3 regions of the Dictyobacter halimunensis genome follow, and region 1 is predicted to be linked to each of the others. Evidence: a T-box and tRNA genes for the amino acid it is inferred to sense, from the RefSeq annotation. Region 1 holds a T-box; the other regions hold tRNA genes.
The links. A T-box is a leader RNA that pairs with one kind of tRNA and senses whether it is charged. The one in region 1 lies ahead of leuS (leucine--tRNA ligase), so its partner is inferred to be a tRNA-Leu.

Region 1 (10,550 bases):
CCGCTTTTATCGCTCCACGCCTGATCGGTGGTCACGGTGCTCCGTCCCCCATCGGAGGCATGGGCCTCTCCACAATGAAGCACGCCCTTACATTAGCCAATCAACGCTCTCAAATTATTGATGGGGACATCCTGATTCAGGGGCTGATTGTGTATAAAGAATGTGTTTGACTTCCGTCATGTTGGTGGCACATGAGCGCCCCCGCACGCGCGTCCGCTGCGCGGCCGCAATTGTTTTTTGTGCTGGTGCATGGGGTGGCGTGCGCGGCCGCGCACGCCACCCCATGCACCAGCACAAAAAGGACTTGTGAGCATCTCATACACCAGCATACAAAAGCAGGCCGTAATTTCGGGGGGTTCGTGCGTACTTATAGAGTAGGAAGCAGCTTGCATAAACATGCAGGTTAGTAAGAGAAAAGGCAGTATCAATGGCCAGCAAGTACGTACCTTTCTCCTAGTATCAAAGAGATAAAGTTACATACATATAAAACCAGTCGTTCCAAGTCGTTAGGAAAAAATATTTTTAAGCCTATAAATCGATCTTGAGAGTTGTTTAAATTATGAATTCAATACAATTTGATCAGATCTGCTGGTTATTGCTCGCCTTTCTACTCTGCTTCGCGGGCAGCCTGCTCTTATGCGGCCTGGCCCGCAAGCTCTTCCCCACGTTTCGCAGTGGTGAGCATAAGCCGGGCACGCATCGCACAGACATGCCGACGAGCAGTGGACGCGCCATTAAAACAGTCGAGCTCCCGCTGGTCGGTGGGCCGGCCTTCACCATAGCCATTGTCGGCAGCGGTATCAGCGCCGGTTACATTTTACATTTAAATCAAAATCAATGGAACCTTCTCTTGATCGCTTTAGGGGCAACCATCGGCTACGCTATGGTTGGCTTTCTGGATGACTGGCGTAAAGTCTATAGTAATCAAGGTTTATCCGAATCGGCGAAATTTGCCGGCGTCTTCCTGGTCTCGGTGGCCGCGGCCGTTTGCTACTTCTTCCTGTTTTCGGCGGGACAAGAATCCTACAGCCTGTGGAAAGATTTGCCGATTCTGGGACGGCTGATCTGTAGCAGTTCGGTCGCAATCGACCAGCCCTGCCGGGTCGTTTTCCCACAGCTGGCCTACTTTGGCTGGTTTATCTTCCTGGTCCTGCTGGTAGGCTTCACCGGCACGGCAACCGCCGTATCGGTCGATTTCAGCGATGGCTTTGATGGGCTTTCCGGTGGGCTGGTGGTCAGCGCCGCCATCGCGCTAGCCCTGGCCATTACCGGTCGTTTAAGTGATCTGGGGACGCATCCTGAGGGTATCGTACTGGAGCTACTGGCCCTGGTCTGCGCAGGAGGGGTGCTGGGATTCCTGCCCTGGTGCTGGCCCTCGTCGTGGGCGGCCAGGCGTAGCGGCATTGTCAAGCGGCGCGCACGCATCATCATGGGAGATAGTGGAGCGCTGGCGCTGGGCGGCCTGCTGGCCATCATCGCCCTCTTCTCGCGCAACGAAATCCTGCTGCTCACCACCATTGGAGGAGTCTTCGTACTGGAGGCTCTCTCAGTCATCGTCTCCACCCGCGTCCTCACACCATTCTACCGTCGCCGCTTAAGGATTCTGCGCTTCGAGAATAAAAAGGAATTCGTCCCGCACACCGAGTTTCCGCTGCCATTCCTGGCCGCGCCCCTGCACCATCACTTCGATCTGCTAGGATGGGACAGAAAGCGGCTCGTCTACTGTGCATGGACGCTGGGAGCCATCTTCGCGGGACTGAGCGTGCTGATTTCGGTCGATACCATCAGCTGGCAGCGCTACCTGGCCCGCTTTCTGGGCTTCGTTCTGATGGGGGTTATCTGGTCCAGCGGCACCTGGTCCAAGTGCTACTTTGTCGGCAAACAATCGATAGCTGGACGCAACCGGCACCGCCGCCTGGCCCTGTACTATGGCTATCCCTTGAGCATCATGGGCATCAACCTTTATCATCACGTTGAGAGCATCGAAGCCAGTGAAGATGTAATCGAGACACCGGCCGAAGAGCTGGCCCTATGGCAGCGCATGACGATCTTTGATGCGCGCGCCATGCTCGGGCTCTATTGCTATCGCGCGGGCTACTATCCAGCCGCCATGGCCCAATGGAGCCGCATCCCTGAACGCAACCGCAAACTACGGCCTGAAATCGTTATCCTCTTGAATGAGGTCGATAATCGCCTGGCACTGGAAAAGCAGGAGACCCAGCCGATGCGTCGCGATCAGCTACGGGCCAGGATCGAAGAGAACAAACAGCCCATCTTTACCGGGAACTTACCGCCAGCTGATATGCCCAATCCATATGAGCCCATCAGCGAAGAAGAGATGAGTACCGGAAACATCGACGCACCATGGAAAACCCTGGTGCCGGATAATAAAGCGGAACGCGATCAAGGCTGATAAGATCAAAAGCCGCGGGCGCTTCCTTGCTTCCCGCTTGAGTATAGAGGAGTTATTCATGTTATCGGCACTGCCAGGTGATGGTGATGGTGATAGCATTGTGTGGGCCCTGAATGGTGAAACGCGCGCGCTGGCTGGTCTGACCGCCGTTCCCGAAGCCGCAGCGCAAAGCCACGTTAGCATTCACCATCTGTGAATCCTGGGCCCCCACAGTCCCTTGATTATTATCTCCATTCTCAGAATTAATCGAGCCGAGATAGTTCGGAAGATTCGAGGTAGCAACCCAGTGCACATCGTTATTGCTACGGTTGGTTAAGGTAATCGGGCAGCTTGCCAGGCCGAAACCCATGGTCGAGCAGCCATCCAGGTTTTGAAATGAGGTCTTATCCGCCTGCAATAGCTGAGAGACAGCGACCGCCGTCGCTGTGGCGGCAATATGCTGCTGCGTCACCGCCGTCGCCGTGGCATTGAGATGGGACTGGGCCTGCGCGGTCCCGGCGACATCGCGCTGCGTCACCGCCGTCTGGGTAGCGCTGATATTATGCAGTGACCTGGCCACTGCCGTCTGCGTCGCCGCATGATCGGGTGTGGCAAAAAGATCTAGTTTCCCTAAAGGGTGGCTTAAGGTAAAGGCATAGGCCCAACCGGCGCCGCCTACCAGCAGAACCAGCGCGACCAGAAAAATCAAGGTCATCTTACGCGTCGAGAAATCTTGCGCGGGCTGGAAACGCCGATACGGCAAAGGCATGACAGCATCCTGCCGCTGCGAAGGACCTCCACCAGAAATAGCTATAGTGGGGGTGCTATGATCCATGAGCGCAAGGCGCACGGAGGCAGCATTGTCTTCAGCAGGGTCCCGGTTGGGCATCAGCCAGGGAAGTCTGCCGGAGGCGCTGGCCTGCAGAGACTTCTGAAGAGCCTGGGCAAAATCGAACACCGAGGGGAAACGATCCTCAGGCCGCTTGGCCAGTGCACGCAGTAAAACAGCATCAACGCCGGGAGGGAGCGCGGGATTCAAGCGTGATGGCGGCTCCGGCGGCACGTGCATATGCTTATACATGATCTGGCCCGGCGCGCCATCAAAGGGCGGCTGACCAACCAGCAGTTCATAGGCCATAATTGCCAGTGCATACTGGTCGGTAGCGAAGACAGGATGACCATCCCACTGCTCTGGAGCCATATATGTCAATGTGCCACGAATGGTCTGGCTGGTATGCGAAGTGACCAGCAGCGAACGGGCCACGCCGAAGTCCGCCAGCAGCAGATCCGGCTGTGAGGGCTGCTCAGGCCGGATGCGCAAAAGAAAGTTATCAGGCTTCACATCCTGGTGCACGATGCCCTGGCTGTGCGCATGCTGCAGGGCGCCCGCGGCCTGAGAAATAAAGCGTGCCACCTCTAACGGCGGCAATAAATCGTGATCATCGCGGTCCCTTACCCATTGATAGAGCGAGCCCTCAGGTCGATAGGGCATCACCATATAGGTCAGGGTAGCGCCGTTGACCTCTTGCTCTCCATAATCGAACAGAGGCAGGATCGCTGGATGATCCAGGCCAGCGATAGCATGCATCTCGCGCTCAAAAAGCCGGGTCGACTTCTGAACGTTTCCTGATGTGTGATACATAGGAGAATCGTTCCGCACCACTTTTACCGCCACACGTCTCTTAATACGAGTATCATCCGCCAGGTAGACCTCACCCATACCGCCACTTCCCAACTGCTGCTGCAGGCGATAGCGACCAAGGTATGTTCCTTCTAACGCCATATCACTTCTCTCTCCCTGGAATTATCAGAGGATCAACGCCCGAATATTACCAGCGCCTATCGACCTAATGAAAACACTATCATCAATATAGCACACAATGATACAAAGTTCATAACAAATAAGCAAATGAGTACTTTATAATAAAACGTGGGCGCCAGCAGAATTTGGCGTCCACGCACGGGCGGCCGCTGCGCGGCCGCCCGTGTTTTCTAGGATGGTGCAACAGGGGCGCGAGAGCGCCCCTGTTGCACCATCCTAGAAACGGTTTTTGTGCCCCTCTGCACCCACCATTCTAGAAGCGGCTTTTGCGCCCCTGTTGCACCATCCTAGAAGCGGCTTTTGCGCCCCTGTTGCACCATCCTAGAAGCGGCTTTTGCGCACTGGAGACATCTATATGCTAGCTATTGGGTGACAATGTTAACCAGGCGGCCGGGTACATAGATGATATTCTGGATAGAACGATCAGTGATATAGCGCTGGATGCGAGCGGTACCAATCGCCTGTTGCTTGATGGCCTCTTCAGAGGTATCAGCAGGCACCTCGATACGGTCGCGGACGCGTCCATCGACCTGGATGGGCAGCCAGAACGTCTCTTGTTGGATGGCCTCGGGATCGTAAACAGGCCAGGGAGCCGTATGGATGGAACTGGTATGGCCGGTCTGCTCCCACAATTCTTCGCTGATGAAGGGAGCGATCGGGGCCAGCAGCAGCAGCAGCGTCTCGATCTCCTGGTCTGTGGCATGGGCTCTACGCGTCAGGGTGTTCAGATACTCCATCAGGGTGGCGATGGCGGTATTGTACTTGAAGGTCTGCAGATCTTCGGTGACGCGCTTAATTGTGACATGCAGCATACGCCGATCTTCGCGCGTCACCGATTGTTGGGCCGCGGTCAACTGCCGGTGCTGCTGTACCAGCTGCCAGACACGATCCAGGAAGCGCACCACGCCACCGATATTGCGATCGCTGAAATCGCCATCGGCCTCGTAGGGTCCCATGAACATCAGGTACATGCGGAAGGCGTCCGCGCCCAGGTGCTCGACGTAGTGATCGGGATTGATCATATTACCGCGCGACTTGGAGATCTTGGCACCATCACGGGTAATGGTGCCGTTGGCGCGAAAGCGCCGGAACGGCTCGCTAAAATCCAGCAGACCCAGATCGTGCAGGGCCATGGCGATGAAGCGTACATACATCAGGTGCAGCACGCTATGGTCGGCGCCCCCAATGCACATATCCACCGGCAGCCAGCGCCTCGTCATCTCGGGATTCCAGGCCTGCTGCTGATCATCTGAAGAGGGATAGCGCAGGTAGTACCAGGCGGAATCCAGGAAGTTATCGCTGACATCGATCTCGCGCCGGGCCGGCTGGCCGCAAACAGGACAGGTGGTGTTGACGAAATCCTCGATGGCGGCCAGAGGAGAGACACCGGTGCCGGTTGGCATCCACTGCTCCACGTCTGGCAGCACTACCGGCAGCTGGTCCTCGGGGACCGGCACCGCTCCGTGCTCAGGACAATAGATGATCGGGATGGGCGGTCCCCAGTAGCGCTGGCGGCTGATCAGCCAGTCGCGCAGGCGATATTTTACGCTGCGCCTTCCCAGGGGCCGCTGCTCAAACCAATCGCTGATGGCCTCCTGGGCCTGTATCGAGGACATGCCAGTATACGCGCCCGAGTCCACCAGCACGCCCGCCTGCGTGAACGCCTCTGTCATGGTCGCGGCATCGATTGCCGGCCCCGAAGAGGGCTGCACCACCACACGTACCGGCAGGTCCTCCTGGCGCGCAAAGGTGAAGTCACGCTCATCGTGCGCCGGCACACCCATCACGGCACCAGCCCCATAGCCTTCCAGCACAAAATCAGCGATCCAGATTGGAATGCGCTCACCCGAGAACGGATGAATGGCATACGCGCCCGTAAAGGCGCCGGTCATCGTCTGCTCCTGCTGCGTGCGCAGGCTGTTCACCGTCTCCTGGTATGCCCTGACGCGATCGCGATAAGCGGGAGCCGTAATTTCAGTCACCAGCGCGTGATGAGGGGCCAGCGCCACAAAGGTCATGCCAGAGATGGTATCGGGCCGCGTCGTATAGACCTCGACATAACTACCAGGCTTCCCCTCGATCTCCATGCGGAACTCCAGCCCCTGCGAACGACCGATCCAGTTGCGCTGGCTGGCCTTCACACGCTCACTCCAGTCCAGGCTATCCAGGTTGTCCAGCAGGCGTCCCGCGTAATTGGTCAGCTTCAGAAACCACTGCTCCAGCCAGCGCCGCTCAACGATAGAGTCGCAGCGCTCGCAATGGCCATTGATTACCTGCTCATCGGCCAGCACGGTTTTATCATGGGGACACCAGTTGACGGGCGCGGCCTTACGCTCGGCCAGTCCACCCTTAAACAGCTGCACAAAGATCCACTGCGTCCAACGGTAATAATCAGGATCAGTGGTATTCAGCTCATGCGACCAGTCAAAGCGATTGCCCATACGCTTCAATTGTTGCTCACGGAAATGCTCAACGTTATGGGCCGTCAGAATGCGCGGATGGATGCCACGCTTGATAGCGAAGTTCTCGCTATGGATGCCAAAGGCATCAAAACCGATCGGCTCAAAGACGGAGTGGCCCTGCATCGCCATCAAGCGACCATGCAGATCCGAGCCCACATAGGAATAAAAATTGCCCACGTGCAGGCCCTCGGCGGAGGGATAGGGAAACATCATCAAATTGTAGTAGGGGCGTGGCGCCTGCCGCAGGTCTACCTGATAGATCTTCTGCTCTTCCCAACGGGCACGCCACTTAGCTTCAAAGCGGGCAAAATCATAGCGGGGAGCGCGAATACGCCTAACAGCCTGCTCAGCGGCGGCTTCGGTAGAAGTTGATGCTGCGCCAGTAACAGCGGCGGGAAATCTCGCTTCAGACACAAGATCCTCCTTAATGAACGTAGAGAGAACATTGCGCGGAGGACAGGGATCAGTGATGCGGCCGCAATGCAGGCATCAAAAAAGCGCCCTCCGCCCTGGCAAGGGCGAAAAGTGCGCACAAACCCACTTTCGCGGTACCACCTTGTTCACCATCGTCTCGCGACGACGGCCTTTTGGGTGCCAACACACCCGAACCCTATAACGGGAGTACCCGGAACCAGCTACTTTTATCCTGCGGAATGTTTCACCGGCACGGCTCACAAGGGAGCTTCAGGTTGCCTCAGATATCGGCTCTCACCAGCCGCCGACTCTCTGCAATCCCCAACAACCCTACTTTCCTTGTTCAATGCCACACTGCTATTCTTCTTTATACGCATAAATTACCCAATATGTTGTGCTTTGTCAATAGATATACCCGATCAACGAAAAATCGGCCGAGAGGGCCGCTCCACGGCCGACATGGACATGCATCAAGGGAAATCGGCCGCGAGGACCCATACGTTCAACTTAAGAAAAGGCATGAAGAAAAACGACCACAGTACGTGCGGGGCTTGCCCCCGCTTCTTTGCACCCCAAAAGGAAAGGCACCTCAAAGCGATCAAGGACGATTGCATGTGATGCACCACATCATGTTTGTTGCTTTTTCGCGCGGCGAGGAAGCAAGCGGGGGCAAGCCCCGCACGTACTCTTGTCTCTTTTCTTGTTGCTTGCTCTAAAATTGAAAGTATTGGCCGCGAGGGCCGAACCTACGGTGTGATCACCTTTATTATTGTTTTGCATGGTAAAACGGCGTACGGGAAAATATGAGGTAATAAGGTGATCAAGTCGTCTAGACCACTATACCAGAAAATATGGTATAGTAAGAAAAAGCAAAATGAATCGTAAAAGGAAGACAGATATAGGGTAAACCCAAACCGTAGGTTCGGCCCTTGTGGCCGATTTCCCGTCGACGCACGTCCATATTCGCCGTTCATTTTCAATTATAAAAGGGGATTACAGATGTCATCATTGTTAGAGCAGGAGATCCTGAGTCAGCCCGAGGTTATTGCGGGGCTATTGGATAAGGAGACGCGGCACATCCAGCAGATTGTGGCGCAGTTGCCGGCATTTGATTATATTTTGATCGCGGCCCGTGGTTCATCGGATCACGCGGCGACCTATGCTAATTATGCCTGGGAGACAATGGGTCGCTATCCGGTCGCGCTGGCTGCGCCATCCGTACATACACTGTATGCCGCGCCTCCACGGATGAATAACGCGCTGGTCGTGGGCATCTCACAATCCGGTCAATCGCCGGACATTGTGGCGGTGCTGGAAGAGGGCAAGCGCCAGGGACGTCCGACCATCGCCATCACCAATGATAGCAATTCAGCACTGGCCATGGCGGCCGAACATGTGGTAGAGTTGCACGCCGGGCAGGAGAAGAGCGTCGCCGCCACCAAAACGTATACTGCGCAGCTGGCTATCATGATGCTCTTCGCGGCCGCCTGGAGCGGCGACCAGCAGCGACTGGCCGAGCTACAGCAGGTACCGGAAGCCATCGCGAAAGCGCTGCAGAACGCGCCTGAGATCGCGCAGCGCACAGAGCGCTATCGCTACATGAACCAGTGCGTTGTGGTGGGGCGCGGCTACAACTACGCTACCTCCTTCGAGCTGGCACTCAAATTAAAGGAGCTCACCTATGTCATGGCCACCGCCTACTCATCGGCGGACTTCCGGCACGGTCCCATCGCCACCGTCGAGGAGGAGCTGCCAACCATCCTGGTCATGCCAGGCGGGGCCGCCTACGCCGACATGGTCGAACTGGCCCAGGATCTCCAGAAGCGCCAGGCCGAGCTGCTGATCATCTCCGACGTCCAGGAGGCGCTCAAAATGGCCCAGACGCCCTTCGCCATGCCCGCCGGCATACCTGAATGGCTCAGCCCGATCACCGCCATCATCCCAGGTCAGTTATTTGGGCTGCACCTGACCCTGACCAAGCGACTGCAGCCAGACACGCCTCGTGGTCTGAACAAGATCACCCTCACCCGCTAGAGCACACATCCAGAAACAGGCCGTGCTCTTGCTCCTTACTTTCTCAGCGCATTGTGGGCTGAGGAGAGGAAACCGATGCGCGACGTGGGCGGTTCTCCGGCCAGAGAACGCCCAGCATACGGCTCTGCGGTCGAAGCGCCCACGAAGCGAGTGCAAAGATGGCCAGCATAAGAGGTGGCAAAGTAGAGGCAAGCGAGTCGCCTACCATCAGACTCGATACAATGGCGCCCGTATAATCGAAGAGGGCGCCGGCATAAGTCCACTCTTTGAGTCGCGGAAAACGCGGGACGAGCAAGGCGATGGCGCCAAGGAGTTTCCATACGCCGAGAAGCGTGAGCAGGTACACCGGGTAGCCGAGGTGCGCCAGAACCTCGGTAACCGGCTCACTAGCCACCAGCGCGGCCTTCCCATGGGTCAGATCCGCCACCCCACCCGCCAGAAGCTCTAGCACGGTAATAAAAGTCGCCACCCAATAACAGATTGCTTTCCAGGAGCCCATCACGTTCGTTCTCATCATATCTTCCTTTATATGTTGACAGTATAGCTGAGAAGAGACATACTGTCTCATATGGACTATCGTATCTAAGAAAAAGTGTAGTCCGGCGCTTGGCAGAGTACAAGCATCAATCAGCAAGATCTGTCTCGAATGAGACAAGGAGCGGAAAATGACTCAGAAGGCTGAGAATCTGCGTGTGAGACGCACCAGAATCCTGCTGCGAGAAGCGCTCATTGCCCTGATCGAGGAGCGTAGCTTCGATAATCTCACGGTTGGCGAATTGACCGAGCGGGCGATGGTCAGCCGGGCCGCGTTCTATCGCCATTACCAGGATAAATACGACCTGGTCGAGCAGATCTTTGACGAGGCCATGAATACATTGTTTCATGCGATCGGTGAATTCGGGCGCGAGCATCCCACAGACGTATGGGTGCGCTTCTTTGAGCAAATCGCCCGGTATGATCGGCTCTATCGGGCGCTGCTGGGCAAAAAAGGCAGCCCCTGGTTCGCGCAAAAGATGCGCGCACGTCTTGCCGAGCTGATCCAGCAACATGGAAGTTTAGAGGAAGCGCCAGAAGCGGCTGATTCCAAGCATGCCGCGCAGATGGCCCATCCATTTCCTGATACGTTTGTGCCAGATCTGGTTGCCGCGATGCTGGTAGAGGCGATCACCTGGTGGCTGGAGCAGGGACAAGCGTATACGCCTGGGAAAATGGCGACGAGAATAGCCGTGCTGGCTTCAGCAGTATTTCGGGAAGCCGGTACCTGGTCATAATCAAAGATTGCAAACACACCGGCTTAAGGCGACTCTTCCTGACCGGATCTGTAACAGGAACAAAGCATGCGGCCCTTTGTTTCCGAAAACAAAGGGCCGCATGCTTTATAACGAGAGAATAAGCAGTTAGCGCGCGATCAGCGAATCGGAAAAGA
Region 2 (10,550 bases), on a different contig from region 1:
CAGATAGGTTGGGAGCAATCGCTCCAGTTCTCGCTGGCCTCCACCCATATACCTTTCCCAGCAAGAGGCCAGCCCGGCGGACCACGTCTCTAAAGAGGCCGGGAGATCCTCTTCAGAGATCTCGGCCGCATCATCTTCATTTATCTCCTCTATGCCGTCCGCGCTCAGCGTAGAGGAAGGACTGGTGGGCTTGTCCAGCGTATGCGCCTGCCTGATACGATGCGCCATAAACCCCAGTTCCGCGGGCGACATAGCAAAAACCTTGCACAGGGCATCTAACGAGGCATGGCGTGGCTTCTGAGCGCCAGATTCCCACCGAATATATGTACTTCGACTCACACCCACCAACCCACTGACGAACTCTGGTGTCCACGCTCTCTGCATGCGAGCAGATTTGAGCATGCGGTTCTGTTTCTCCATAGTATCCTCGCCCAACACATTTTACCTGGTCTTGTTATAAGCCCATGACTCATGATACGTCAAATATAAAACTTAAAATATAGCCAGCAGACAGTCAAGGTTAGTTTATTCGCTGGCCACGGCCAGCATTAGGAATATATTGTATATGACTCATTTTGGGTCACATAACAAAATTCTATTGTACCTATTCGGCACTCTTGCGCTCAAACGCCCATGCTCTGCTGCGCAGAGCACAAACAATTCTACTTGTGGTGTTGCGGAACATGGGCGGCCTGGCCGCCCATGTTCCGCAACACCACAAGTAGAATTCTGGTTGATGCCGCAGGCATCAATCAGACCTGAATAGGTATATTCCATTTATAAATATCGTCCAATCAAAGCAACAAATCGAGAAAAAGTCCATGGTGTATGAATGTAACAGCTTCTCAGCACGCGGTTGAGGAATGAAAGGTAAAATCGGGAAAGTATTACTTTTTCGTAACCGAATTGATACCATTGGTAGCTACTATTTTAAACATTTCTGCGACATACTTAGAAAAGCGTCACACCGTTTTACGTGTCCTCATTGTATTTCAAATGACCATACACCTCATCTATACCATTGTTTTCATAGCTATCTCAATCAAGCGAATTGATACATTGAGAAAAGAGAATGTAGAATGAAGGGTTCACTGTACCCTATCAGGCTGCTCCGCCGTGGCGGCCTTCTGGTGGGTATCATGTTTTTGATGGGATTTTTTGGCCTGGGTAGCCTGTCAACGCACACCGCATTGGCTGATACGAATACATCGTATGTGCGTGTCATTCATGCCTCGCCTTTTGTGGGCACAGCCGATGTTTTTGTGGATGGGAAAGCGTTCCTCAATAGCTTTCAATTTGCGTCGGTCACAGATTACGCGGCTCTTCCGGCTGGCAACCACAAGGTACAGATCTCGCTGGTAGGCAAGGGGGTCGGCGCGGCGGCCCTGACCAAAACGCTGCCGGTTGAGACTGGCAAGGCATATACCGTGGCGGCCATCGGTGCGACACCCCAAACACTGGATCTGCAGGTGTTTGTTGATGACAATAAAGTGTCGGTCAACCAGGCCAGGGTGCGCGTATACCATCTGATTCCTGACGCGGGACAGATCAACGCAACCATCGGGGAAGACAATACCATCCAAAATATGGGCTATCGGGATGACAGCTCTTATATCGATATGAATACTGGCCCCTGCGACTTCAAGGTGACGGTACCGCTCGTCAATCAAACACTTTCGGTTCCCAAAACACTAGCGCCCAATACCATTACCAGCGTCTTCGCCGTCGGTATGGTCAAAGGCAATCCAAAGGCTCAATTGGTTACGGCAACCACACCTGGAATACCAGGTCTGCCGCAGACGGGCGCTGTTCCGGTCTTGCCCGATACCGCGACACCAGGGGTCCCCCTGCTGCAGCTCACCATGGTATTGCTGCTGGCCACCGGCTTTGGGGTAATACGCCACTTCTGGCGGCACGCCTAGCCGATAACTACCAGCACTCTCCTTCATAGTAAGGGCCATCTGGACCAGGCAACGGAAAACGTCCTATGCACCCTTCATTATAAGGAGAGTGCTCTTGTTTTAGCAAGCTAGCCGCCAATCTGTGCGCGGATTAGCAGAATCGTGAAAGGGGAGCACACATGCGAAAAAAGACCATCGGCTTTATCTGGCTGAGCTGCTGTGTGCTGCTCCTGTTAAGCGGCTGTGGGCAGGCGACCTTGCCGACGCCATCTTCATTGACGACGCAGCCGCGAAAACAGCCAGTGCACGCCATCGTCACTCCGCGGCCCACGCCAACTCCTAAGCCGGTTATCGCCACCCCGATCCACATTCGTATTCCCGCCATCAGTGTCGATGCGAACGTTGAGCCGGTCAGTATCCTCTCCAACAGCGATCTGGATACACCTCATCAGGATCCTTGGGATAGCACCGGATGGTATAAGGACGGGCCGGCCCCCGGTCAGATGGGGAGCGCGGTCATCGATGGGCATGTCGACCGTCCGGGAGGCGGGCCGGCGGTCTTCTGGAATCTGCGCAACCTTAATGCCGGTGATCAAGTCATTGTCACTACCAGCGATAACCATCAACTCATCTTCCATGTTACAGCCAGAGTCGCCTACCCTGTCCACGAAGCCCCGCTGCAAAACATCTTTGGAGACAACAGTGGCCGATATCTGAATCTGATTACCTGCGATGGCTATTGGATCCCCAGCGAACAACAAACCTCTGCCAGGATGGTGGTTTTTACCCGTTTAGGGTAGAATATGTATCTGATGCGTACATCTGCTTAGTGTATATACATATAAAGGACGCAAGGGATATCGTACCCATTGTTCTGAATCTGCGAGGTATTGTGTGCTCCAGGACCAGTTAACGCTTCCGATCGGAGCGACCATACAGGATAGCGAGGGTGAACGCTACCTCATTGAAGACTTGCTTGGGCAGGGAGGCTTTAGCGCCGTCTACCTGGTGCGCGAACGGCGTGCAAGACACACACGCTATGCGCTGAAAGAGGTAATCGATCCGGATCATCATGAGCGCAGCCAGCTGAGCTTTGAAGCCGGCTTGCTGCGGCGTCTCTCGCATCGCGCTCTACCATGGGTGTACCAGGTTTTTGAGGATACCCAGCTCAACCGCATCTACATGCTCATGGATTATATCCAGGGGAAAGACCTGGAACAGCTGCGCCGCGAACAACCGGAGAAACGCTTCTCCCTCGCCCTGACCCTGACTCTGCTGACACCCATCGTTGATGCATTGACATATTTGCATACAAGAGAGGCGCCGATTATACATCGCGATATCAAGCCTTCGAATATCATTATCCCGATCAACACCGGTGAGGCCATGCTGGTAGACTTCGGGCTGGCGAAAGAGTATGTTGAAGATAAAACGACCAGCGTCTTTCGCTACGGAACGCCCGGCTACGCGGCCCCAGAGCAGTATGGTCAGGGGACCAATAGTCGCACCGACATCTACGCTCTGGGTGCGACTATTTACACCTTACTGACGGGCAAGGTCCCAACCGATGCGCTGACGCGCACCATGGATCAGAGGCAGATCGATCCCTTAAAGTCCGCGCACGCAATCTGCCCCGCGATCAGCCCCAATATTTCTAACGTGATCGCGAAGGCCATGAGTCTGCGTGTAGAGGACCGTTATGCCTCGATCGAGGCGTTCTGGCAGGCGCTGAGCATCGCGATCATAGCGCCCGATCCTACCGTAGCGGACCCGAGCACAAAGATGTTGGACTCCACCCGGCTTGAACTCTCCCAGCAGGACATCGCCGTTTTGTCTACGGCGAAACAGCTGGTCGGCACGCAGAGACCCACAGCCAATGCGCGTCCATTGCCCAGACTCAGGGTGCGCAGAACCTATGGTCATGTAAATAAGAAGGCGCCCACACGCAAGAAAATCCTGCTCGTCCTGCTGGCCCTGATCCTGATTGCCGGGCTCACGGACCTCTTGCTGGCTACCCACATCTGGAAGCGTCAGAGTCATCCTGTCGTCAGTACGCCGATCATCCAGCGTGTCCAACCAACCGCCACGCCATCGCCGGTATTTGCCTGTAAAAGTCAGTATGCCATTTCGCCTGCTGCCAACGATGGTACCATCCTGGCTTCCTGCTATACCGGAACCATGAACCATGTCGGTCTGAGCCTGGGCAACCGATCCTTCCAATTCCTGTACATCAAAGAAACGCCCAGCGGCCAGATCTCAGGCCAATTCGTTACAGATGGGCAGCGGGGTCCATTCACCGGCACGGTCAGTAAAGCAGGCAACATCGACATCACAGTCGCCCTGACCTCGGGCCAGATCATCAAATTCCTGGGCACCACCAACACAGGAGATCAGCTCGCGGGCAGAAGCTTTAGTATCTATAATAATAGCGCCACCCAGTCCAATCCCCAGGACTATGGGGATTGGACGGCTATGCCCTATCAAGGGAAGTAGCACTGGCGCTGGGCAGGCGCTCGAAGAGCGTGCATTGGTGCCTCCGGCTCCTGACTCTACGCGCCTACGGCGCTCAGAAGGTTTTTATTTGTGTGGCGGTGCAATCGGTGCGCAAAGCGCACCGATTGCACCGCCACACAAATAAAAATGCTGGGGCTACTCGTGCGGTGGCATTCGCTCCTATCCGTGATGTTGCACGCACGCCTCAAAAAAGGCGCGGTCATTAGGTGTGCCTGGCCCTAGCCGCCATTGTGCCCTCGCTCGTCACAGGTTAAATGTTGGGTGCGGCAGGCGCGTCTAGCGCCTGCCGCACCCAACAAAAAATAAAAGTGCGGCCGCGCATGCGGCCGCCCGTGCGGGGGCGCCCACCTCTCCGGCACACCTGCACCATCCTCCTTCATTTATAAGGAAAGGAAAGAACATATAAAGATAGAAGAATCTTGGGGCCACGGGTTACAGCGGCAATGCGCCGGAATAAGAGTAATCCGAACGGAATACAGCCAAAATTATCTTGACATCAGGTGAGCTACTGATGTATTATCCACAAGTGGAGACCATTGTCTCTTATCCGTTAAGTACATGGGCGGTTGCTGAAACTGGTAGACAGGGCAGACTTAGGATCTGTTGGTGATGAACCGTGAGAGTTCGAGTCTCTCACCGCCCACTTGCAAATGTATTATAATGGTAAACGCAGTTAAGCGGGAGTGGCTCAGTGGTAGAGCACTTCCTTGCCAAGGAAGATGTCGCGGGTTCGAATCCCGTCTCCCGCTCCAACTTATCTATGACAGAGGGCATCCGCAAGGCTGCCCTCTATGGTAAGCGCACATGCAACCTGCATCAGACGTAGAATACAACGCGTTTGTAACGTATACAGATAGTTGGTGAATGCGGTTTTATGCAAGCTTCTGCTGTGGGGTGGTCTATGGTAGTGATTCCCCCCTGCGCTTCCCGTAGTCTATTTTCAATGTGCTTTTCCTACTCTCAAATGCGTGACACATGCATGATGCTTGTATAGTCGGTGTGGCGGAGCAGAAGTGAAAAGCAGCTTTGCAGCAAAGTTAAACACTGTCAAGTGACACGAATACAATAAAGAAAACCTGTTGGAGGAAATGTGAAGGTCTCTGTAGAAAAGTTACCAACAAGTGAGGCCGTCCTGAATGTAGATGTGACATGGGACGAGATGCAAAAGGCTTCCGATAAAGCATATCGCAAATTGGTTAAGCAAGTTGATATACAAGGCTTCCGCCGTGGCAAAGCACCCCGCGCCATTCTGGAACGCCGTGTAGGTAAAGAGTATATCTATCAAGAGGGTCTGGATGACCTGATCTCAGAGGCCTATCGTAACGCTCTGAAAGAAAATGATCTCACTCCGATCACCCAGCCGAAACTGGATGCCCCGGTCTTCGAGATGGGCCAGGACTACCACTTCAGCCTGACAGTCCCCATCATTACCCCGGTCAAGTTGCCCGATTATAAATCCATGCATTTTGACCGCGAAGAGGCCGCAGTAACCTCAGAAGAGGTTGAGCAGGAGATCGAGTCATTTCAGAATCGCCTGGCCGAGTGGGAGAGCGTTGAACGCCCTGTAGAATACGGCGATCGCATTAAGGCTGACCTGAAGCTGACCTCGGGTGATCAGCAGATCTCGGATCTCAAAGATAACACCTTTGAGATTACCAATGATGAGCGCCACGGCCTGTTTTCCGGCATGGACGAGCATCTCATCGGCATGAAGGCCGGCGAGAGCAAATCTTTTACCACCACCATCCCTGAGGATTACAGCAACGAGAAGCTGGCTGGAAAAGAAGCGAACTACGAAGTAACCGTCAATACGGTTGAGGCCAAGCAGGTTCCCGCACTGGATGACGAGTTCGCGAAAAAAGTAAGCGACGACCAGTTCGATAACATGGAGGACCTGCGTAAAGCGGTCAGCGACAACACCCTGGAGCGCAAGAAACGCACAATTAACGAGGAACTGCGCGAGACCGCCATGAAGGCCATTGTTGATCAGACCGAGTTTTCGATCCACCCGGTACTGATCGATGAGGAAGTAGCCGAGATGGAGCACCAGTTTGGTCACATGCTCGAGCAGCAGCACCTCAACATGGCCCAGTACCTGAAGATGGTCAACAAAACTCCTGAGGAATATCGTCAGGAGCTGCGCCCTGAGGCTGAAGATCGCATCAAGCGCCAGCTGGTCCAGGAGCAGATCGCTAACGAAGAAAATATCACGGTTGAGCCTTCTGAGATTGAGGCACTATTCAACGCCTACGAGCAGATCGGCCAGCCGCTACCACAGACAGAAGATCAGATTCGTTCACTGATGCTGAGCTTCCGCCGCGAAAAGACGCTTTCCCGCCTGATCGAGCTAACCACCGATCCCGATCCCGATGCGGAAATCGAGGAAGAAGAGGCGGCAGAGGATGCGGCAGTAGCCAACGCTGAGGCGGCGGCACTGGCAAGCGAGACCGAGGCCACTGACAGCAGTGCCGAGGAGGCCGCTGCGGCAACACCTCTACCCGGCGACCAGACAACGGAGACAGTAGAGTAGAAATGCAACCATTTGGTGCTGTGTTGTACATGCAGGAAAGGTAACAGACGTGGCAAACTCAAAGAATATGCGTACGACATACCGATGCTCTTTTTGCGGTAAAAGCCAGGACCAGGTTCAGCGTTTAATCGCTGGCCCTGGTGGTGTCTATATCTGTGATGAGTGTATCGACCTCTGTCGAGAAATCATCGAGGAAGAGCAAGCCACTGTTGCCAAGCCTCGCCTCCAGACGGGCAAATTACCCACGCCGAAGAAGATCTACGAGCAGCTCAGCCAGTATGTGATCGGGCAGGAACGCGCCAAGAAGGCGTTGTCGGTAGCGGTCTATAACCACTACAAACGCGTTGGCGTTGGGATGCAGGTTGATGACGTCGAGCTAGGCAAGAGTAACATCTTGATGATTGGTCCTACCGGTAGCGGTAAGACCCTCCTGGCGCAGACGCTCGCCAAGGTCCTGGATGTGCCGTTCTGTATCGCCGATGCCACCGCCTTGACTGAGGCCGGCTATGTCGGTGAGGACGTAGAGAACATCCTGTTGCGCCTGATCCAGATGGCTGACTTCGATGTAGCTCGGGCTGAACGTGGAATAGTCTATATCGACGAAATCGACAAGATTGCTCGCAAGTCCGACAATCCTTCGATTACGCGCGATGTCTCTGGCGAAGGCGTGCAGCAGGCTTTGCTGAAGATCATTGAGGGCACGGTCGCCAACGTTCCACCTCAGGGTGGCCGTAAGCATCCGCATCAAGACTTCATCCAGATCAATACAGCCAATATCCTGTTTATCTGCGGTGGTGCGTTTGAAGGACTGGACAAGATTGTCGAGCAACGCCTGGGCAGCAATAAGGCCATGGGCTTCCGCAACGCGGATAAAAAAGAAAAAACCCGAAGGTAAAGGAAAGCAGCGAGACCGTGTTGGCGCAGCTCATCCCCGATGACCTGCTCAAATATGGCTTGATCCCTGAGTTTGTGGGACGCCTTCCAGTCGAGGTCGCCCTCGACAGCCTGGATAAAGAAGCACTGATCCGTATTTTGACGGAGCCGAAAAACGCTATTGTCAAACAATATCAGAAATTCTTACAACTCGATCGCGTTGAACTTGTTTTCACGAACGATGCCCTGGAGGCCGCAGCCGAATGCGCCCTGCGTCAAAAGACAGGCGCTCGCGGATTGCGTACGATTATCGAGGACGTACTGTTAGATATTATGTACGAGATACCCTCTCGTGCCGATGTGAAAAAAGTGATTATTAATGGAGATGTGATAAACATCCATAATAAACCGCTACTGGTAACGCGTGGTGAAAGAAATACAACCTATTCTGAAGATGAGTCTGCGTAAAGCAGACTCTTCTGCTTTTTGCGGTATAGTTGTGTTATCTCTGTGGTTGATCAGTTAGAAGATAGGTGGAAACCAATGAGTGAGCAAGAACGCCTGGATGTGGTACAAAATAGAGACAACGCGTATCCTCTGGTTGCGTTAAAAAGCATCGTTGCGTTTCCTCACAATCGTCAGGCACTCCCCATCGCTCGTGAGAAGACCATACGTGCTATTGAAGAAGCTATGTTACGCCCTGAGCATATCCTTGTGGCCGCGACCCAGCGTAGCGTCGACATCGATGATCCTCAGGCCAAAGATATCTACCCCACCGGCACACTGATCGAGATCGTGACCATGCACCGGCAGCAGGATGGTAGCCTGCAGGTGCTGATTCGTGGCATTAACCGGGTCACGATCGATGAATTTTTGGACCATGAACCGTTTATCCGCGTACACGTGACCGAGCAGACTGAGCCCGAACAAAAGGGGCCAACAGCCGATGCCCTGGTCCGCCATACGACCAGCCTCTTTGAACGCTATGCGCAGCTCAATCGACGCTTTTCCGTTGAGGATATTAACTCGATTGTGGCGCTTAAGAAGCCCGCACTCCTCTCCGATACACTCGCGGCCCACCTGGTGACAGATATGCAGCAGCAACAGGATCTGCTGGAGACACTGGATCCGATGGAGCGACTGGAGAAGATCTGCGTGATCATGGGCAACGAGATCGAGATCCTGGAGCTGGAAACGACCATCCGCAGCCGCGTCCGGTCACAGGTGGATCGTTCGCAAAAAGAGTTCTATCTGCGTGAGCAGCTGCGCGCCATTCAGGAAGAGTTGGGCATGGAGACCTCTTCGGAGGCCGATGAGCTGCGCCACAAGCTGGCTGAGAAGCAGTTGCCGACAGAGGCCGCCAGTAAAGTGCGCAAGGAGATCGATCGCCTGGAACGCACCCCTTCACAGTCGGCGGAGCTCACGGTGATCCGCTCATACATCGATTGGGTACTGGCCCTGCCATGGAATGAGCGTAGCGAAGAAGTGTTCGACATCGAGAATGCGCGTAATATCCTTGACGAGGACCACTATGGCCTGGAAGGCATTAAAGAGCGCATCCTTGAGTTCCTGGCGGTGCGGCAGTTGCGTATTCAGGCCGCGCAGCGTAGTGGCCAGCCGAGAAATATGAGCCAGGGTCAGATCCTGTGTCTGATCGGCCCTCCCGGTGTGGGTAAAACGACCCTGGGACAATCGATCGCCAGGGCGCTGAACCGCAAATTCGCGCGCATCTCGCTGGGTGGCGTGCATGATGAAGCGGAGATCCGTGGACATCGCCGCACCTACGTTGGCGCCCTGCCCGGCCGCATCATCCAGAGCATGAAAACCGTCGGGGTACGCAATCCCGTCTTCTTGCTCGATGAGATCGATAAGCTCTCTTCCGAGTATCGCGGTGATCCGGCTGCCGCCTTGCTTGAGGTACTTGATCCCGAGCAGAATCAGGCCTTTACAGACCATTACCTGGAGATGCCGTTCGACCTGTCCGAGGTATTCTTCATCTGTACCGGCAATATCAAGTATCAGATCCCTCGTCCACTGGCCGATAGGATGGATATCATTGATCTGCCCGGCTATATGCTTGAAGAAAAAGTCAATATTGGGATGAGGCACCTGCTGCCCAAAGTTCTGCAAGAACATGGCCTCACGCCCGAACAGTTGAAAATTCCACAGACCGTGATGCAGCGTATCGTGACGGACTATACACGTGAGGCCGGGGTGCGCAATCTTGATCGCATGCTGGCCAATATCTGCCGCAAGGTAGCCAGGCGTGTACTGGAGAAGCCAGATACCCATGTGCGTCTAACAGTAAATAAGCTGGAACAGTACCTGGGACCACCACGCTATACCAGCGCTCCCCCACTGATGCGTACACAGATCGGGGCCGCGATGGGTCTGGCCTGGACCGAGATGGGCGGCATCCTCTTGCCGGTTGAGGTCGTTACCATGAATGGAAAGGGCGAGCTACTGGTCACAGGACAGCTGGGCGATGTCATGCGCGAGTCGGTAATGGCGGCGCTCTCGTACATCCGTACCAGGGCCGATGAGTTGGAGATTGACTCCAACTTCCAGGACACGACCGACCTGCATATCCACCTGCCCGAGAACGCCATTCCAAAGGATGGTCCCTCGGCTGGCATTACTATTGCTACCGCGCTTGTCTCCGCGCTCACCCATCGACCGATTCGCACGGACCTGGCGATGACGGGCGAGGTCACGCTGCTGGGTAGCGTGCT
Region 3 (10,550 bases), on a different contig from region 1:
GCGTATGAAGTAGAGATGACTATCGAGCAGGGGGAATTCGGAGGCATCGTTTTCAGATCAGAGGATGGCATAGATGGACGCTTCTATCTTTTCCGCGTCCACACCGATGGCTCATACTGGTTCTATCGCTTCGCCGACAACAGCATCGACCATGCCACGCTGCTTGACCAGGGTACCAGCAAGGCCTTCAACCAGGGGTTGAACCAGCCCAACCTGATCGCGGTGGTGGCGCAGAATGATGTCCTGACACTCTACATCAACCAGAAAGAGATCTCATCGGTCCATGATGGGGGCTATACACACGGGCAGATTGGACTGCTCGCAGGCTCAATGACCATGGGGCCAGGGGAAGCTGCCTTTAAGAACGTGCGCGTCTGGACCCTATAGAGGCCATACTATTATCAGTACCACGGAAAAAGAACGCTCAAGAATGGGGACGCAGGCTCTGCCACTCGTGGTCCAGCATGGCATACTGCAGGGTATCCCACCAGCGGCCCTTCAACCACTCGCTCTCGAGCTGTGAGCCCTCATAGCGCATGCCGATCTTCTCCAGCACATGTGCTGAAGCGATATTCTCCGCCAGGCAATAGGCCCAGATACGATGCAGTTGTAATTGCTCAAAGCCAAACGCCAGCAGTGCCAGCGAAGCCTCCGTGGCGTATCCATGGCTCCAGTAGCGGTGATCCAGCTCATAACCCAGATCAGCCACCTCAGCATGCGCGTGATTCATACGCAGGCCACAATTGCCGATCAGCTGATTGTTCTCGCGCAAAACTATTGCCAGTTGATACTTTTTCCGTGGATGCTCACGACTCCAGTTGATAAACATCTTGATCAGAGAGCGAACATCCATCTCAGTGCGATGCGTCCAGGGATTAAAGCGCAAAAATTCGGGATCGGATTGATACTCTAGTGTTGGCTTCCAATCTCGCTCATCGAAATCACGCAGTATAAGTCGTTCAGTATGCAATATCATAAAAATCAGGTGGCTCTATTTATTCAACGCCTAAATCCCACGCCTGCTGTAGATCGGCGCGTGAAAACACCTTAAAGCCCATCAATGTATGTGTTTTGGTGATGGTCGTCAATTTTAACATATGGTCAGTTACCACACTGGCCAGGTTCTCATAATTCTGGAAACGTAGTAAAGCAACCAGATCATATTCGCCAGTCACTGAATAGACCTCCGCCACACCTTTCACCTCTAATAAGCGCTGTGCGGTCTCATTCACAGTGCCACGCTGCACATTGATCAAGACGAGTGCGGTAACCATTGCTCTATTCCCTTTCTTTTCGCCACATATAAAAAGCATCAAACAGAATAATTTCTCATTATTATATCCTATGCGTGCGGTGTGTGTCTGCGATCCCTGACGGGCGCGCCTGCGGGGCGCCCGAGGTTTTAGGGGGTCCCGTGTGAAAAACAGCGCGTCAAGCGCTGTTTTTCACACGGGACTTTAGAAAGGAGGGGCTTCCGATCCATCATTCAAAAGAAATGCCAGTAATGTATAGTGTGGCTGGAAACGGGGCGCAGCTGCGCCCCGTTTCCAGCCACACTATACATTACTGGCGCGCCGCAGGCGCACTCTCTTTGGGATGAGTAAGAAAAGCCCGCACGGCAGCGCTCGCCCGCGCGACCAGATCCCCCTCTGCCCCATCGAGCCAGAGGATACGCTGATCGCGTCTGAACCAGCTTAGCTGACGACGCGCGAAATCATGGGAGGCATATTTGAGGCGCTGCACCATCTCGGCTTCGCTGGCGAACTCTCCTCGGAGCCAGCGGCTCACAAAGCGATATTCGAGGCCAAAAGAATCCAGGCGTTCGTGGCTCAGGCCCTTCTCCAGCTGCTCCTGCACCTCCGCTACCAGTCCCTGCTGTAGTCGTTCGTCGATGCGGCTATCGATCCGCTGATAGAGGACCTCGCGTGGCCATTGGATGCCCAGCAAGAGGCAGCGATACAGGGGTCGGGCGATTCTACGCTGCTGTGAGAAGGGCTTGCCGGTGACCAGGCAGACCTCCAGCGCCCGAATGACGCGGCGTGGATTTTTTCGATCGACGCTGGCCGCGCTCTGTGGATCAAGCTGTTCCAGTTCACACAAGAGATCTTCCAGGGGGCGGGACTCGAGCTGCGCGCGCAACTCGGGCTGCGGCTCAACGGTGGGGATATCAAAGTTGTCCACCACGGTCTGGATGTAATGCGGTGAGCCTCCTACCAGCAGAGGAAGGTGTTCGCGGCGCAAGATCGCGTCAATCGTAGCGATCACCTCCCGCTGAAACTGGGCCACGCTATAGATCTCCTCTGGCTCAACCACATCCAGGAGATGATGAGGAACCAGGCTCCTCTCGTGCGGTGTCACCTTGGCGGTCCCGACATCCAGGCCCCGGTAGACCTGGCGCGAATCCGCGGAGACGATCTCTCCATTAAACTGCTGCGCCAGCGCGATACCCAGCGCACTCTTCCCCGAAGCGGTCGGACCCAGTACCACCACCAGGTCCGGTCGCGCGACGTCTGTTTCGTTCTCCACGGCAATCCTTCTAGTTACAGGCGTTTATACCTCACCAGGTAATCAATCCTCTCCACCAATCCCACCATAATGCCTATCGCTAACAGGATACCAAATACTGTAAAGAGGCTAAACTCGAAACCGAAAGTCAGGAAGATACCCAGGATAGCGCCGACCAGCAGGGCCAGGATGATCATCATCAAGCGCGACTGCTGCGTTGAGGTCTGAACGCCCTTAATCAGGGCAAAGATCCATTTGTGTGGAGGGGTATAGACACCCGTGGTAGCTCCGATGGCGGCGATCGACAGCATCACGATCAATTGCACCCAGACTGGCGAGGCGCGTACCCCGACCTGCCAGATCAGTTCGCCCAGGCCAAGCAGCACCAGGGAACTGACCATCCCCGTCAAGGAACGGTTATAGACGCCCTCCGCGCGCCAGCTGCGTTCATAGCGCAGTACCAGCGCGCCAAAGGTAGAGGCCGGAATAGCGATAAACAGGATCAATAAGAACAAGGGATTACTGTTGTGCGCCGATGCGCTCAGTGAGAGCGGACGCAGCGGCGCCAACCAGGTATACGCCAGGCTGGCCAGCATAAAGGAACACATCAGCGTCAACAGCAGCTGCCGCCAGCGGCGTAACCGGCTCCCCATCGGCCAGGGGTCCCAGTCATTCATATTGCGAGTACCGTATTTGAGGTCCGAGGCGGGCGTGGACAGTGCTGGCGGCGTCATCACCTGTGATCTATTAACACCTGTGACGATCGGGACATCGTCCTGGCTATCCAGTTCGTCATCATCGTAGTAATCCAGATCAGCCCCATTGGTGCGTCCCGGATGGCGCTGGTTGCGCACAATAAAGCCCTGCACCTCCGCCTCAACCTTCACAATCACTTCGCGCTGCACATCATCATCCACCATGATCACAATCGTGCCGCTATAGTGATTCTGGCGCGGAAGCTGCAAGCTATTGACGCGCACACTGATCTCGCTCAGAGGCGCATCAAACATCGTCTGGCTCAACTGAATCCAGGAATCTTCGGTATGGATGGTTCCACTCACATCTTCGGCCGACTCATCTCCGATGGTAATCTTCAACGGCGCCGAGAGGCCGGGATACACGGTACCAAAGTCCAGCACGCGCGGACTGACCGGGACAGGTATGTGTCCCTTCTGCGTCTGGCGCTGCCGTCCGCTGGTTGCCTGAGTCACGGGAGGGGGAGTATAGGCCCGCGACGTTGGATTGCGTACCTGTACATTGACGTTGCTCACCGTATTGTTTAAATTGAAGTCGGGCGGCAGCATATAGCGACCGGGCCCCGCCTTGCTATAAAGCACCGCCTCGACAAACTTCTCGATCGCATCGACCGGATCAGCAACCGTCTGCGCCAGGCGATGGGCAAGCTCCGACAACTCGTCTTCGCCCAGGTCTAATAACCACGACTCGATCTCCTGATCTACCAGGTACTCGGCCGCTTCCTCGGGATAGGTCGCGCACAGGCGAGCCAGCTCCTCAGGGGTCGAAGCCACATCGCCGGTGGCAAAACCAAAGGTACCCACACCCAGTAACGCATGGCGGAACATCTCCACACTCTCATAGCGCTCACTCGGCTTGATGCTGGTCGCCTTCTCCAGCGCGCGGGCCACCATCGGAGAGATGCGCGGATTAATCGCACGCACATCTTCCAGGCCAAAGCCCTCATCCGACAAAGTATTGGTCAACAGGTGGAAGATCGTCATCCCCAGCGCATAGATATCCGAGCGCTCGTCGGTCTGCGCCTTCCCGTATTGTTCAGGGGGGCGTAGCCAGGCGTCCCTAAAATCTGCGTATCAGGCGCATTGGAGGGGCGGAAGAAACGCGCAATGCCAAAATCGATCAACTTGATCTGCCCGCTGCGCGACAACATAATGTTTCCCGGTTTCATATCGCGGAAAATGATGGGGGGACTGTGACTGTGCAGATAGGCCAGCACATCGCACAACTGGCGCGCCCAATCCAGCACGCGCCTCTCAGGGAAGGGAGCCTGATTGCGCTCCAGCAGTTCCTCTAGCGTAGATCCATCAATATAATCCATGACCAGGAAGTAACGATCACCCTGGGTGAATACACCATGCACAGTGGGCAGGTTGGGATGGTGCAAGGACCACAACATTTTAGCCTCAACCTTGAAGTTGTGGATGGTTTGTGGCTGCTCATTTGGTGGGATCAAAGACAGGCTCATCTCCTTGATGGCGTAGAGTTGCCCCTGCTCTTTGATATCCTTCGCCAGATATACCGCACCCATGCCACCTTTTCCAATCACCCGTTGGATCTGGTAGCGCTTATGAAGAAAGGTGCCGCGGTCCAAAAGACCGGATTGGTTTTTCGATCGGCCGCTGATTGTGAGCCCCCCATCTTTTCACTGCATTTGTACGGGATACGATATGTGCCCTTCAGTATAGCATAACCCCCTTAGGACCTACTACCTACTAGGACGGTAGATTACACCCTAAATTCCTGAGGCCTGTTCCAATTCAATTGCTCACACCCCCACTACTTATATGACTGTTCCTGTTGAGAATCATACACATAATTTGACGTAAAATATTGTCACAAAGTAAAACCTGCACAAGCATAAGTACTATCATCCCTCTACATGCGGGAGGTGCAGGAGGTCGGCTAGCCCTCCTGCCGGGGGTGGGAACACCCCCGGCAGGGAGGACCCTGCACCCCGCTTCCTCCGGAGGAAGCGGGGTGCAGGCATATTATACACATACTCATATCTACTATCAACGAATTATATTACATTTCTCGTTCACGAAAATGCACTCCTGGCAAACTATTATTTTATGCATCTGTTTATAATATCTCTAGCAAATGTTTGTAGTAGAGTTAAGGTTGGTATTTCGTATGACAAGCTTAATCAGGCAACGTAGTCGGCAAAAAACTCATCTATTATTTGCGTTCAGTTCGTTCCTTATCGTAGCTGGTGGGATAACAGGATTCCTCTGGCAGACACTAGAGAACGGTAAGGCGGCGGATATACAGGTAACTGGAGGACCCTCGCTTTCGGCCGCCGCCGTAGATCATATTTTCGCGCAGGCGGGCAGCCCCATGGTGGGGACCGGAGCCCTCATCGAGCGCGCCTCACGCGCCACCCATATTGATGACGCCTTCGCCCTGGCGGTCTGGTGGGCCGAAACAAATGACGGCATGGCCGGCGTAGGATTGGGAGATCGCAATCCCGGTAGTGTGCGCGGCAACGGCACATATCCCGTGGCCTATGACGGCTACACCGTCTATCCATCCTATGCGGCAGCGATAACCGAATGGTTCAACCTGCTCCACAACCGGTATATCGGGCAGGGAGCCACCACCGTCTACAGCATCAGCGGCCCCTATGTTGGCACCTCTGGCTCTGGCAGCTGGGCCTACAAAGTGGTCACCCTGATGGCCCGCTATCGCAATGAAGCACCATCTCTACCAGATGCGCCGATACATCCCCAGGCCGCTCCCACTGCGCAGCCTACCCCCCAGACACGTGCCTACCTGCCAATCGGCAACGAACAGAACTGGGAGCAACGAGCCAGCGAAAAGCGCCACCACCCCTGGCTCGATCAAGAGGCAGAAACCAGCAATCAAACCAGCGGCCCACAGCGAGTTCCGCTACAGAACACTCGGGAAGTGATAAATCCAGTCATCCGGCCAGATGAGCCATCCGACCTGCAGCAACCGCTGCTCATTGGGGGCGTTATGCTGCTCTCCATTCTGCTGGCCTATTCCGGTCTCAGGCTGCGCCATCGCCGCATCATCGCCGTCTCAGGGACCAAACTCCGAACCAGTACCGCTCCAGTCGAGGTGTCACGCCATACCACCACCGAAAAACTAGTACCTGTGCCGCCCACACCCATGCTGATCAAACTAGAAGGAGTCCCACCCACACCCATGCTGGCCACCATCGGATCGGTCCCTCTCACACCATACCTGCCGAACCACGATGGCGCGGCGAGCTATCCATCGCGCGGAGAAAGCACCACCGAGAAGTTGCCATCAATAGCTATAGGAAACCCCAACGGCAGTACTACCGAAATGCTCAAGCTCATCCGAATCACTGCTATAACTCTGCCGGGTGGAGCCCCGGTAAAAGCCAGAAATAAAGAGGGAAGGTACCTGAAACGATTTGACGGCAACCCCGAAAATGCCTAAAAAAACTGTTGACAAAATAGCATCATCAGTGTTAATATAGTCCACGTAGTCGCGCAGTAATGCCCTCGTGGCGGAATGGTATACGCAGCAGCTTGAGGGGCTGTGCCGAGAGGCGTGGTGGTTCGAGTCCACTCGAGGGCACCTGATCAAACAACATCCGAAAAGAGCAATCAGATCGGATGCGCAATCTTTATCTGCGAGACTTACACACGGGCGATTAGCTCAGTTGGTTAGAGCGACTGTTTTACACACAGTAGGTCTGGGGTTCGAATCCCTAATCGCCCACCTGAATCCGCCTGGCAGGCCCATTCATAGCAAGCAACTAGAAAAGCTATGGGTGGGCTTTTTGCTATGTGAGAACGGCTGATTCGTCAAAACGACTGATTTTTTCTCCTTTATTGTACTGTATCAAGCAGGTGAAAGTAGTCATCGGCAAGGTGGTTGCATCTTCCTCAAGTTGTTAACGTGAATCTTCAACCAATGACTGTATCTATACGTGTTCAAATAATAAAGGTACATATATTGTAGAGCGATACACAGTCATTGGCTGAGAGAAAAACGATGAGGAAAAGAATACTCGTGATTGACGAAGCCCAATGCGTTCTCAAGTTGTTTCGCGAACTATTGGAAGATGAGGGGTATGAAGCCATTCTCTTGCCCTGCCCAATACAAAAAGCCCAGGATGTAGAGGTCATAAAACCAGACCTTATCATCATCGAGTTCATCTTTAATTGCAAAAATGTAGGGTGGTCAATGTTACAGATGCTCAAAACGCATTGTCCCACATCGTGCATTCCGGTTATCGTGTGTACTACAGATGCAATAGCAGTAGAAAGACAATACTTGTCTTTGCAAGGCATCCCAGTCGTGTATAAACCCTTTGATATAGACGACCTGATAGCAACAGTTAGGCAGGTATTTGCATTAAGTGAAGTAGCTCTACCCATGTAGAGGTATAAGATCCTTGCTGACCCACGCACAGTGTGTTTGGAACACAAAAACAGGGTCCTTGTAACTCGACGACTATGCCTGGCTACTTCCTCGTTGGCGAGGACACATCCTTATTTCTTGTCCCCTTCTTCTCGCAAAAATATGACGCACACTCCTCTATCTCATTTTCTATAAGAAAAGCCAATCTTTACTCATTTATTTAGCTCTATCAGTATAGCGTCGATGACGGTGCCGGTACGCCCTACATGGGGGACACGCCCGGTCATCTTAGCTTCGCGAATGGCCTGGATGACCAGGGGCATATTCTCACGAATGCGTTCAAGTTCCCTGGCCTCGCGCTGATAGCGTTGGAAGCGGGTAAGAAGATTGTTGAATGAGATGGCGACGGGCCGGAGGACATTGTTCTGCGTGATGGGGACGCGGACGGTAAAGTCTCCATTGGCGACCTGGCGCTGTGTATCGACCAGGTATTTAATGCTCTGCTCTAACTGGCGCTTCTGCATGGCATTGTTGCGCTCGTATTCAGCGATCTCATGCTCCATCGCGGCCAGCTTCTCCGCTTTATTCGCCCGTTTGAGCGCATTGTTGGCGCTCTGTACCCATTGATAGGTGCCAAGGGCCACCGCGATCTGCAGCAGGACGGGGCGGGAAATAACTACACCCCAGCCAGACATGGCGAGGTAGTGATTCAGGTCCGCCGCCCGCGCTCCAAATACGATATCCAGAATCATAAAGCTGCAATTAAACAGACAGACCAGAAATACAGAGACTGGATTGAGCAATGAGACGGCGATCAGCTCGGAGGCGATCATAATGTCGAACAGGGGTAGGTTGATCAGACCGAGGCCGCCCCTGACGGCTAAAGCTGTGACGACGTTACCACCATCGATGATAAGGAGCATAAGTAAGGCCGCCATCGTTACATCACCGCGGCGCAGAAGCCAGATCGTCACTCCCACTAAAACAACAATTGCATCAGTCTATCTCTTATAGAAAAACCAGGAAATGTAGAAGCGATAACCAATTATGTTGACTTTACAAGGAGTGGAAGATGAGGGGCGTGGAGCGGCAGGGTTGCTTCTTGAGGCAATTTATAAATTGGTCAATGCTATGACTTCTAATCTATTGCGGTGGCAATGGAAAAAAAAACCGAGAAGATCGATCCTTTCCCTTCTTCGCTTTGCACATTGATATATCCTCCATGGCGCTTCACGATGGATTCGCAGATATAGAGACCAATACCCAGGCCTGGAAAATTCAGGCACTGTTCATTGCTCACGCGATAAAAACGCTGAAAAATGTCGTGGTGATAGGCTCTGGCAATGCCCAGGCCAAAGTCCTGTACCCTGATGATCGCATTTCTCTGATCGGCATCGGTCTCGACGCATACGATCACCTGATTGGCATGGGGAGAATACTTGATAGCATTCGTGAGCAGATTCATTAAGACCTGTCCGATGCGATCTTTATCCCCAAACATCTGCACCTGGGCACTCTGCGTGACCGCGATGTGATGGGTGTGCGTCGTCTCCTGTACGATCTCTACTACTTCTTGCACCAGTGCATTTAAGAGGAAGGATTCTTTGTGATATTCAAGCTGGCCGTTCTCCATGATGGAGATGTCCAGCATCTCGTTGATGCGCTTGGTCAGTTTATTGAGTTGCACATCCATACGCGTCAACATGCGGAGACTCTCCGCATCGTTACGCTGCTTGAAGCGGCGCAGTAACACCTGGGTAAAACCTTTGAGGCTGGTAATAGGCGTCTTCAATTCATGGCTGGCCATGCTGATAAACATGTCCTTCTGCCTCTCTTCGGCTTTGCGTTTGCTGATATCGCGGGCAATTTTAGCACCCCCGATAATCTTTCCCTGGCTATCCTTCACCGGCGATATACTCAGAGAAACATCAATGCGCGTCTTGTCTTTGCGCACACGTACGGTTTCATAGTGCTGAATGGGGATACCGGCCTTGAGATTCTTAATAATTTCAACCTCTTCATGCTGTAATTCGGGAGGGACAATGATGAGGATAGATTTCCCGATAGCCTCCTCGGCGGTGTAGCCAAACAATTCCTCAGCCGCGTGATTCCAGCTCATAATGATGCTATCAAGCGTTTTGCTGACGATAGCATCATCAGAAGAATTAACAATTGCCGCCAGGAGCGCTTTCTCTTCTAACGCTTTGACTGAAGAATTCTCATTATTAGCAAGCTTTTTGGCCGGCGATGCCATACAGTTTCGTCCTTCTTAGGAATATCAATATCTATCAACGGTCAGCTAATCAGAGGCAGAATATTCACAGCATATAGATAATATGTCATCCTATACTAATCCTGCACGTATTGCCTCTCTATAATTTACTATTAATGCTGATATTATACATCTTTTAGAGGCGGATGACAGGTGTTGCAATGGGATTCAGTATTTCTTAATCAGCGATTCGACATTCTGCTGGTCATCAGTCTTTTTGTCCTTCAATCATACCATATTTCCCTCAAAAGACTCATTCTGCTTGTGTCCCCAGGCCCTGGCGGTCTGCAGAAACAGGGCGACCCCTGGTGCTACGGTTCTGGCCGATTTGATACCAAGCCCGATCTGAAGCGGTTGTGGTGGATCAAGCGGAAGCGAGACGACCCCTTCCAACTTTGTGGGTAGCATCTGTCTCGGGAGCAGCGTAATACCCAGCCCTTCCCTCACCATAGCCAGAATGGTCGCGCTATCACTGGCACGATAGCGAATATGCGGTCGGTTCTTGCTGGTGCCAAAGCCGACGCGCTGGAGTAGATGCACAGCGCACTGGCTCTTCTCAAGAATAAAGCCCTCTTCGCGTAACTCTTTAAAGGTTACAGCAGCCCGTCCGCATAGACGATGATCCGTTGGCACCAGTATACATAGTTCGTCTGTGGTA

Region 2: it has a tRNA-Leu gene. The T-box ahead of leuS (leucine--tRNA ligase) is inferred to sense a tRNA for this amino acid. The anticodon was not compared.
Region 3: it has a tRNA-Leu gene. The T-box ahead of leuS (leucine--tRNA ligase) is inferred to sense a tRNA for this amino acid. The anticodon was not compared.

The regions. Positions count from the first base shown of each region.
Region 1 covers NZ_BSRI01000001.1:2,039,164-2,049,713, reverse strand. The annotation lists gene ribD (bifunctional diaminohydroxyphosphoribosylaminopyrimidine deaminase/5-amino-6-(5-phosphoribosylamino)uracil reductase RibD) at 1-170, shown strand, start outside; gene AABA21_RS08125 (MraY family glycosyltransferase) at 560-2,413, shown strand; gene AABA21_RS08120 (serine/threonine protein kinase) at 2,475-4,175, opposite strand; gene leuS (leucine--tRNA ligase) at 4,577-7,090, opposite strand; T-box leader at 7,188-7,446, opposite strand; gene AABA21_RS08110 (SIS domain-containing protein) at 8,090-9,124, shown strand; gene AABA21_RS08105 (DoxX family protein) at 9,168-9,641, opposite strand; gene AABA21_RS08100 (TetR/AcrR family transcriptional regulator) at 9,790-10,395, shown strand; gene leuD (3-isopropylmalate dehydratase small subunit) at 10,522-10,550, opposite strand, start outside.
Region 2 covers NZ_BSRI01000002.1:2,225,260-2,235,809, forward strand. The annotation lists gene AABA21_RS23335 (helix-turn-helix domain-containing protein) at 1-420, opposite strand, end outside; gene AABA21_RS23340 (DUF4397 domain-containing protein) at 1,080-1,922, shown strand; gene AABA21_RS23345 (class F sortase) at 2,081-2,701, shown strand; gene AABA21_RS23350 (serine/threonine protein kinase) at 2,796-4,394, shown strand; tRNA gene AABA21_RS23355 (tRNA-Leu) at 4,976-5,058, shown strand; tRNA gene AABA21_RS23360 (tRNA-Gly) at 5,093-5,167, shown strand; gene tig (trigger factor) at 5,506-6,945, shown strand; partial or broken gene clpX (ATP-dependent Clp protease ATP-binding subunit ClpX) at 7,013-8,286, shown strand; gene lon (endopeptidase La) at 8,362-10,550, shown strand, end outside.
Region 3 covers NZ_BSRI01000002.1:2,187,922-2,198,471, forward strand. The annotation lists gene AABA21_RS23140 (helix-turn-helix domain-containing protein) at 1-387, shown strand, start outside; gene AABA21_RS23145 (GNAT family N-acetyltransferase) at 425-976, opposite strand; gene AABA21_RS23150 (Lrp/AsnC family transcriptional regulator) at 996-1,274, opposite strand; gene miaA (tRNA (adenosine(37)-N6)-dimethylallyltransferase MiaA) at 1,564-2,526, opposite strand; gene AABA21_RS23160 (MFS transporter) at 2,541-4,244, opposite strand; gene AABA21_RS23165 (serine/threonine protein kinase) at 4,241-4,852, opposite strand; gene AABA21_RS23170 (hypothetical protein) at 5,395-6,690, shown strand; tRNA gene AABA21_RS23175 (tRNA-Leu) at 6,752-6,831, shown strand; tRNA gene AABA21_RS23180 (tRNA-Val) at 6,902-6,975, shown strand; gene AABA21_RS23185 (response regulator) at 7,270-7,641, shown strand; gene AABA21_RS23190 (methyl-accepting chemotaxis protein) at 7,833-8,594, opposite strand; gene AABA21_RS23195 (sensor histidine kinase) at 8,759-9,874, opposite strand; gene AABA21_RS23200 (LysR family transcriptional regulator substrate-binding protein) at 10,121-10,550, opposite strand, start outside.